DNA from 2 places in the Bacillus sp. NPDC093026 genome. Region 1 is predicted to be linked to the other one. Evidence: riboswitches for the same ligand, from Rfam matches in the RefSeq annotation. Region 1 holds a riboswitch; the other holds the start of a gene.
The links. Region 1 has a riboswitch for glycine ahead of gcvT (glycine cleavage system aminomethyltransferase GcvT). Riboswitches for the same ligand answer to the same signal wherever they lie in the genome.
Positions count from the first base shown of each region.

Region 2: it holds a riboswitch for glycine, as region 1 does, so the genes downstream of both, ACIQCE_RS05300 (amino acid permease) here and gcvT (glycine cleavage system aminomethyltransferase GcvT) in region 1, are expected to answer to the same signal.

Region 1 is NZ_JBIVPN010000003.1:97,331-101,764, forward strand. Features, by position in the region: gene ACIQCE_RS09495 (DEAD/DEAH box helicase) at 1-1,561, opposite strand, end outside; glycine riboswitch at 1,811-1,918, shown strand; glycine riboswitch at 1,922-2,015, shown strand; gene gcvT (glycine cleavage system aminomethyltransferase GcvT) at 2,116-3,213, shown strand; gene gcvPA (aminomethyl-transferring glycine dehydrogenase subunit GcvPA) at 3,230-4,434, shown strand, end outside.
Region 2 is NZ_JBIVPN010000002.1:77,853-82,286, reverse strand. Features, by position in the region: partial or broken gene ACIQCE_RS05305 (helix-turn-helix transcriptional regulator) at 1-83, shown strand, start outside; gene ACIQCE_RS16370 (hypothetical protein) at 427-684, shown strand; gene ACIQCE_RS05300 (amino acid permease) at 714-2,060, opposite strand; glycine riboswitch at 2,220-2,299, opposite strand; gene ACIQCE_RS05295 (LacI family DNA-binding transcriptional regulator) at 2,587-3,606, shown strand; gene ACIQCE_RS05290 (MFS transporter) at 3,989-4,434, shown strand, end outside.

The DNA.
Region 1 (4,434 bases):
AAATGTGATGAAGTTCCGTTTCTGCCTCTTTAATATCAATACGTGTTAAAATATCGTCTAAATCTCCAATGACGTTTTCAAACAGTTGGATTTTTTCATAAAGAAGCTTCAAAATATGCTCCTCGACTGTTCCATTCGTTGCCATATTATAAATGTGGACATCTCGCTTTTGCCCAAGGCGGTGGATACGCCCAATTCGCTGTTCTAAGCGCATAGGGTTCCATGGGAGATCATAATTGATGATCTGGTTACAAAACTGAAGGTTGATTCCCTCACCGCCTGCTTCTGTCGCAATTAATACTTGAGCACGCTCTCTAAATAAATCTTTCATCCAGTCTTTCTTACTCCGTTTAAAACCACCTCTAAAAGGAACAGAGCTGATCCCATTTTGTTGCAGAAACCATTGTAAATAAATTTGTGTAGCGCGGTATTCAGTAAAGATAATGACCTTCTCATTAAGCTGCTGAATGAGTTTTACCACTTCTAGTGCTTTTGAGTTTTGCTCGACTTGGTTGATTTTCTCCATGATTTGCGCCATGGCAGAAGATCCTAGAATGTGTTTTTCTTCTTCCTGCATTTTTTTAATCGTCATATAGACGGCCTCACGGCTTGAGCAACATTCTCGTTCCAAGGTCATAATGGAAAACATGTGTTTCGTATAAGACGGGTTCTCTTTCAGCTTGCAAATTTCATCGTATAACGCTTGCTCTGTTGGGGAGAAATCAATGGAAATCGTCTTGACATGCCGCTTTGACCACTCGATGCCCGTGTCCTGTCTTCGGTTACGAATCATCACTTTATTGACTAGCTGTTTTAACCGATCATGATCTTCAAGCTGCAAGTCTTTTTTTGCAAATACATCTTTAAATTGGTGTTCATTTCCTAGATGACCAGGCTTCAGAAGGGATACAAGATTAAAAATTTCTCCAATTCGATTATGGATTGGCGTGGCTGTCAGCAGAAGGCAGAATTTCTTGTTTAAATTTCTCACAAACTCATAATTTTTCGTTTTGTTGTTTTTCAACTTATGTGCTTCATCGATAATGACCATATCGTAGGCGATTGATAAAATCGTATTGCGATGCGGCTCTCTTTTCGCTGTATCAATCGAAGAAACAACGACGTCACATTGCTCCCAGACATAGCTTTTTTTCTGTTCGACAGCATCAATATAAAATTTCGTCCGAAGCTCTTGTACCCATTGAGAAACAAGAGAAGCGGGTACGAGAATGAGAATTTTCTTGGCAAGCCCTCGAATCATATATTCTTTTATAATTAGTCCTGCTTCAACAGTTTTTCCAAGTCCAACTTCATCTGCTAAAATGGCTTTTCCGTTCATTTCTTCTACAACTCTTCTAGCTACTTCAAGCTGGTGCTTTAAAGGGGTGAAGGCGGGCAGATGTGCAGGTGCCTGCAAGCCCTCGAACGAGTCAATCGCAGTGACTTTTTGAACTTGCGCAGCCAACCGATACATGTCCCAGTTCGCCCAGGGACCGTCATTTGCAAGACGATGTTGAAATTCATTTGTCCATTCTTGGTCAAAAATCGTTTGAATATTCAATGTAAATGCCTACCTTTCTATCAAGTAATGAAGAAATTGTTCTGTTTTTAAACGCTTCATTTTTTAAGAGGACTTTAAAAGTCTGCATATAACGATAAAAGCGAACGATAGTGAATAATTATTTTAAAAATGTTAATGATTTTTATATTGCTCTCTATCCGTTTCTAATGGTAGGATGTTGTTAAGTGATCTAGAAAATCAGTCACTCATTTTGATAGTATGTCCAATTAATATGAAGAATATGAGCGGATGATGGTATGGGGAGAGACTTGGCGGTTATTCAGCACTGGCAGGCGCCGAAGGAGCAAGCTGAAATGGTTCAGTGAATCTCTCAGGCAAAAGTACTCTTACCGGACGCAACTCTGGAGAGTGTTTGCTCATTGCTTTAGCAAACCACCAAAGGGGAAAACGCACAATGATGCTGTGCTGTAAACTTTCAGGTGCAAGGACAGAGACTTCTTTTTGATAAAAGGGAGCTCTCTGTCCTTTTTTGCTGTAATTTTTCTGAAAATTCAGCTTGTGTTTCGCACTGTAAAAAAAGGGGGAAACGATTGATGTTGAAACGAACACCGCTTTTTCATGTGTATGAAATGTTTGGCGCAAAGACCATTGACTTCGGGGGCTGGGAATTACCTGTCCAATTTTCTTCCATTAAAGAAGAACATGAAGCTGTCAGAACAAAAGCAGGGCTTTTTGATGTCTCTCACATGGGAGAGGTTGAAGTAAAAGGGAATGATGCTTTTCATTTTTTACAAAGATTATTAACCAATGATTTGTCTAAACTGACAGACGGCAAGGCACTGTATACAGCTATGTGTTATGAAAATGGCGGGACGGTGGATGACCTGCTCGTCTATCAAAAAGAAAAAAACAACTATTTGCTTGTTATTAATGCATCAAATATTGAAAAAGATGTTGACTGGTTGTTGAAACACCAGAATGAAAGTGACGTGTCTATTCAAAACGTCTCTGATCAAATCGCCTTGTTAGCATTGCAGGGGCCTCTTGCTGCTGACATTATTAAGGAAGTTTCAGATGAAAGTGTGACATCATTGAAACCATTTACGTTTCAATTACAAGCGACAGTTGCTAACAAAAAAGTGCTTGTCTCAAGAACTGGCTACACAGGAGAAGACGGCTTTGAAATCTACTGCCAGTCAGAAGATGCAGTTCACATTTGGTCGGCTTTATTAGAAGCGGGCCATCCTAAAGGGTTAATACCGTGCGGGCTCGGTGCACGTGACACCTTAAGATTTGAAGCGAAGCTGCCTCTTTATGGTCAAGAGTTGACAAAGGAAATTTCTCCTTTAGAAGGCGGGATTGGTTTTGCTGTGAAAATAGATAAAGAAACAGATTTTATCGGGAAAGACGTGCTCAAAAAGCAAAAAGAAGAGGGAACGAAGCGAAAGCTTGTCGGGATCGAAATGATAGATAAAGGAATTCCGCGGACAGACTATCCGGTCTTTTCAGGAGACGAACAAATTGGTTTTGTGACAACGGGCACACAATCTCCAACCTTAAAGAAAAATGTAGGACTTGCCTTGATTCAAACATCCTTTGCTCAGCTTGGGAAAGAAGTTGAAGTGCAAATTCGTAAAAAGCGTTTGAAAGCAAAAATCGTCGCAACACCATTTTATAAAAGAGCCAAATAACGAGGGGGAATAGAGGATGAAGCACAGGTATTTGCCGCAAACAGAGCAAGATCAAAAAGAAATGCTGGATGTCATCGGCGTCCAGTCGATTGACGAGCTTTTTTCAGATATCCCAGAAAAGGTGAGATTTAAAGGATCATACAACATTAGACAGGCAGCATCTGAGACAGAACTTGAGAGGGAGTTATCTCGTCTTGCTGCAAAGAACAAGGATACCGTGTCGTATGCATCTTTTCTTGGTGCTGGTGTGTATGATCATTATCAGCCCGTCATAGTGGATCATGTGATCTCACGTTCTGAATTTTATACAGCGTATACGCCATATCAGCCGGAGATTTCTCAAGGTGAATTGCAGGCCATCTTTGAGTTTCAAACAATGATCGCCGAACTCACTGGAATGGATCTTGCCAACTCCTCCATGTATGATGGCGGAACGGCATTAGCTGAAGCGGCAATGCTGGCGGCTGGACATACAAGAAAGAAAAAAATCGTTGTCTCTGAGACCGTTCATCCTGAATCAAGAGCTGTTTTGAAAACATATGCAAAAGGGCAGCATATCGACGTGGTCGAAGTGCCTGCTGTAAAAGGGCAGACTGACTTCGCCGCATTAGAAGAGGCTGTTTGCGAGGAGACAGCGGCGGTACTTGTGCAATATCCAAACTTTTTCGGTGTGGTAGAACCACTGAAAGACATTGAACCGATTGCGCATAAAGGAAAAAGTTTATTCATCGTATCGAGTAATCCGCTTGCACTTGGTTTACTGACGCCTCCGGGAAAACTTGGGGCAGATATTGTCGTCGGTGATGCACAGCCATTTGGGATTCCAGCTGCATTTGGCGGACCTCATTGCGGTTATTTCGCCGTCACTAAAAAATTAATGCGCAAAGTCCCAGGCCGTTTGGTCGGGCAAACAGAGGATGAAAATGGTGTTCGCGGATTTGTGCTGACACTTCAAGCACGTGAACAGCACATTAGAAGAGATAAAGCGACATCAAATATTTGTTCCAATCAGGCATTAAATGCGTTAGCAGCTTCTGTTGCCATGACGGCGCTTGGCAAAACAGGTATTAAAGAAATTGCGTATCAAAACGTGCAAAAAGCCCATTATGCCAAAGCGCAGGCAGAAAAATACGGCTTACAGGCTGATGTAGATGGAGCCATTTTTAATGAATTTGTAATCAAGCTAAAAGAGCCTGTGAAAGAAGCAAATAGAAGATTGCT
Region 2 (4,434 bases), on a different contig from region 1:
TTCAGGAACCCATTGAACATATTTTTCTATTCGAGAAGGACGAAATCACAGTAAAGCTATATTCATATTCAAAATGCTATTAGGTTTGTTAGCAGCCAAATTAGAGATGGCACTTCTTCTGGATATTGCATTTGAATCAACCCTTGTTATCGCCGGTATGACTTTTATTCTCATCAAATACTACCTCTTGGCTATTTCACGTTTGAAAAAAAGTATCTCTCTCACTTTCTGGTGATGAGAAAGATGAACTTGAAGCGAAGCAATATTAAACATTTAGTGATTTGACGTTAGCAAATACAGTCACATCGGTATCTCGATCATTACTCAACAAGAATGATGGCTCACCCTTCTATTTATCATCACCTCATTTGTTTGTGCTGAAATTAGTCTATCCTAATCGAAAACTACCAAGTGTATCAGACAAAGATGATGCCAGAAAATGACTCGCCATTTTCTGATGAAGGCAAAAGGCATGTGATGCTTGAAGAATTTTTTTCCACATATCAAGCGATGAATAATCTTTTGACCAATGCCGTGTTAATTCTCATTGTGTATTCAATTGGAGCGAACCCTTCTCAGCTCTTTTCGATCATGGTTACTAGGCTCGTCCTCATCATACTAAATGCGCAATACTTACTTAAAATTAGAAAGCGTTCATTTTCGAAAAGGATAGCCTTTATTTAGGAAAAGGCTGTGCTTTTTTATCAACTATGTCATGAAGCACAACGTTTCTTCCATGCATACATTAAAAATAAGAATGCAAACCATATGGGCGTCAATAGCAGAGCTGGTCGTGTGGCGTCAGCAAATAGCATGATTAAGAGAATCGCTGCAAATAGCACAAGAACACATATATTCACAAATGGTGTGAATGGTGCTTTAAAGGTAGATGCGGCGTGAAGCTGTGGACGTGTTTTTTTATATTTAAGATGACAAATTAAAATAATACTCCAAACCCAAATGAAACAAATTGCGCTGATCGTCGTTACAACCCCAAAGGCTTGTTCTGGAATCAACTTGCTTAAAAGAGCCCCGACAGAGACAACGAGGGTTGAGACAAATAATGCATTGCTTGGAACTGCGTGATGATTCAATCGACCAAATAAAGATGGCCCTTGCTTTTGATGACTTAAATGATACAAAATTCGGCTCGTAGAAAACATACCGCTATTACAAGCTGAAGCCGCAGAGGTGAGTACGACAAAATTAATGAGCCCTGCTGCTACTGGAATGCCAATAAGTCCAAAGGTTTTGACAAATGGGCTTTCTGATGCATTCAGCTCTATCCATGAATTGATACATAATAAAACAAAGATTGCGCCAACATAGAAAAATAAAATTCTCAATGGAATCTTATTAATGGCTGACGGAATATTTTTGTGTGGATTCGCTGTTTCTGCTGCGGAAACCCCGACAAGCTCCACTCCCACATAGGCAAAGACCACCATCTGGAATGACAATAAGAAACCAGTTATGCCATTTGGAAACAGCCCGCCATGTGACCAAAGGTTTATGACAGTCACAGGTCCAGCATTTGTTTGAAAACCAATGATTAATAACACAATCCCAACGCTGATTAACAATAGAATTGTCATTACTTTAATTAATGCAAACCAAAATTCCATTTCTCCAAAAAGCTTCACCGTCAATAAATTAAATCCCAGTAAAATCAGCAAACAAATGAATGCAGGAATCCATTGGGGAATGTTAAACCAATACTGCACATAAACACCGACAGCAATCACATCCGCCATCGCTGTCATAATCCAACAGAACCAGTATGTCCACCCTGTCACAAAGGAAGCCCATGGACCAAGATAATCCTCCGCTATATCGGTTAAAGATTGATAGCCTGCCTTGGATAAAAGTAATTCCCCAAGTGCCCTCATGACAAAAAAGATGGCCATCCCTACAATCAAATAGGCAAAAATAATGGATGGGCCGGCCAATTGAATCGCCTTACCTGAACCTAAAAATAATCCTGTCCCGATTGTTCCACCGATTGCAATTAATTGTACATGTCGATTTGATAAATTTCGTTTTAACTCTTGTTGTGCCAACTTCAACGCCCTCCTACACACGATCTTATATTGAAATAATAAACTGTAAAAAACCCCATAAAAAAAAAGATTGGATGCGCTCCAATCTCATGGTCATAAGAATAGCAAAATAGAGAAAAGCAATACATGACATCATCCATGCATCACAAATACAATATTCCGTACTCTTCTGTCCTTTTGCCTGAGATTGTGAACCCTTCGGCGCCGCACATGCATGCGGTCTCTCCAGAAGCTGCTCCTGCCATAGTGTGACCCACAGCAATCATAGCTTTCATATTTACTTTAAATGTTTCTATTTCTGAATAATTTTATATTTTACGCCTCTAAAAGAAAGCTGTCAATGGTAATCTTTTTATAAGATCATTCATCCGGAGCCCTTACAAAGCATATGACTTCACTTCATCAATGTCTCCTAATTAAGGTATAATATATCAAAGAATACTCGTACCGTTTGACAATAGATCCATCATTATGTCTAGATAATGAACCAAAAATGCAAGCAATCCATTGAAGTTGGTGAATTCAAATGAAAAAATTGAACAAAGAGCGCGTCACATTACAGGAAGTCGCCAGACATGCTGGTGTCTCGACTTCAACAGCCTCTCTTGTTGTTCGGAATAACCCAAGAATCTCTGAAGCCACTCGAAAAAAAGTTCTTCAATCCATGGAGGAACTAGGCTACGTATATGACCGTGTCGCTGCAAACATGCGATCAAAAAGCTCTAATATAGTGGGTGTCATTGTTACTGACATTTCAAACACTTTCATCTCTGAATTTTTAATAGGGGTTCAAACGACTCTTGAATCACTTGGATATACCGTTTTACTCGGTACAACCTTTGACAGTGTCGATAAGCAGGAACGGCTCATTTCCACAATGGTGGAGCATCGGGTCGGGGGAATCATCTTAAATCCTGCCTCGAAGAGCTCTACTCGAACTGTGAAGCAGTTAAATCATATCCGAATTCCAAAGGTACTTGCCAACCGTGAACTGGCTGAAGTTCATTGTGACTATGTCGGAGTAGATTATGAACAAGGCGCTTGGATGGCGGTACACCACCTACTCCAAAAAGGGCATACACGCATTGCCTTTTTAGGCGGAATCAAGTCCTCATCCACTTGGATTGAGCGAATGAAAGGCTTTCAAAGAGCCCATGATGAGGCTCAACTTGACATCGACGACTCTCTCATTATTGACATCGAGCCTACTCGTGAAGGCGGGAAGATATCACTTGGAGAAGTGCTGGATCAGCCCGAGCCGCCAACTGCTATTTTTTGCTTCAGTGACTTAGTTGCTTTCGGTGTCATTCAGGAACTTACATCACGTGGAATGAAACCAGGTGAAGATATAGATGTCGTTGGCTTTGACAATATCCCTGAAGCAGAGATGTATCACCCGCCACTTACGACCGTCTCGTCATTTCCAAAATCCATCGGGGTAAAAGCCGCTCAGCTTTTATACAACAAAATGAACGAACAAGATGAAGAGTTACAACGATTAATCCTAAAGCCACAACTTCATATTAGAGAGACATCTACTTCCTGACGATAAGGAGAATTGCTGATCAATTCTCCTTTTTTCATTGAACAAGTTAAATCACAAAGTCATAAACTTGACACATTTTCAACGCAGGAGTATATTAATCTCATTGCTTCTTTCGGTATATCGTTATACCTATTTTTCATATAAACTTTATGTAGATGGCTGACCCTGATCAAGTTAATCATCTCCATCTTTTCATATTCATTGTTATTATTTTTATTTTTAGTATAACGATATACTTATTAGAACATCGCAATGGATATTCATCAATTTTTCATTCATCACATAAGGGGTGTTGTGACGGGCTTACCTATCATTAAGGAAATGACAAAGGGTATACAAATGAATTTGACCCTGAAGGGGTTTCAAATATAGGAGTGGGAACATGAAGAATTCTTATATTAAATCGTCGCTTGGTATGTATTTAAACTACTTCATGCTAGGTATGATCAATATTATTGTGGCATCAAATATGGAAAGTTTATCAGAACGCTATCATGTTGATATTCAAAAAATCAGCCTGCTTGTATCGGCGATTGGAATCGGGAAATTGATTGCTCTCTTTTTCTCAGGTCGACTGGCGGATCGCTGGGGACGCAAGCCTGTCATTATCACCGGAAACTTTCTTTACTTATTATTCTTAATCGGGATTCCGACGACGAGCAATTATACGTTAGCCTTTATCTTTGCGATATCAGCAGGGGTTGCGAACTCTTTGCTTGATTCAGGAACTTACCCTGCACTCACAGAAGCATTTCCAAAAAAATCGAGTTCAGCTTCTGTCTTAGTAAAGGCATCCGTTTCAATCGGAGCGACTGTTCTGCCGTTTAT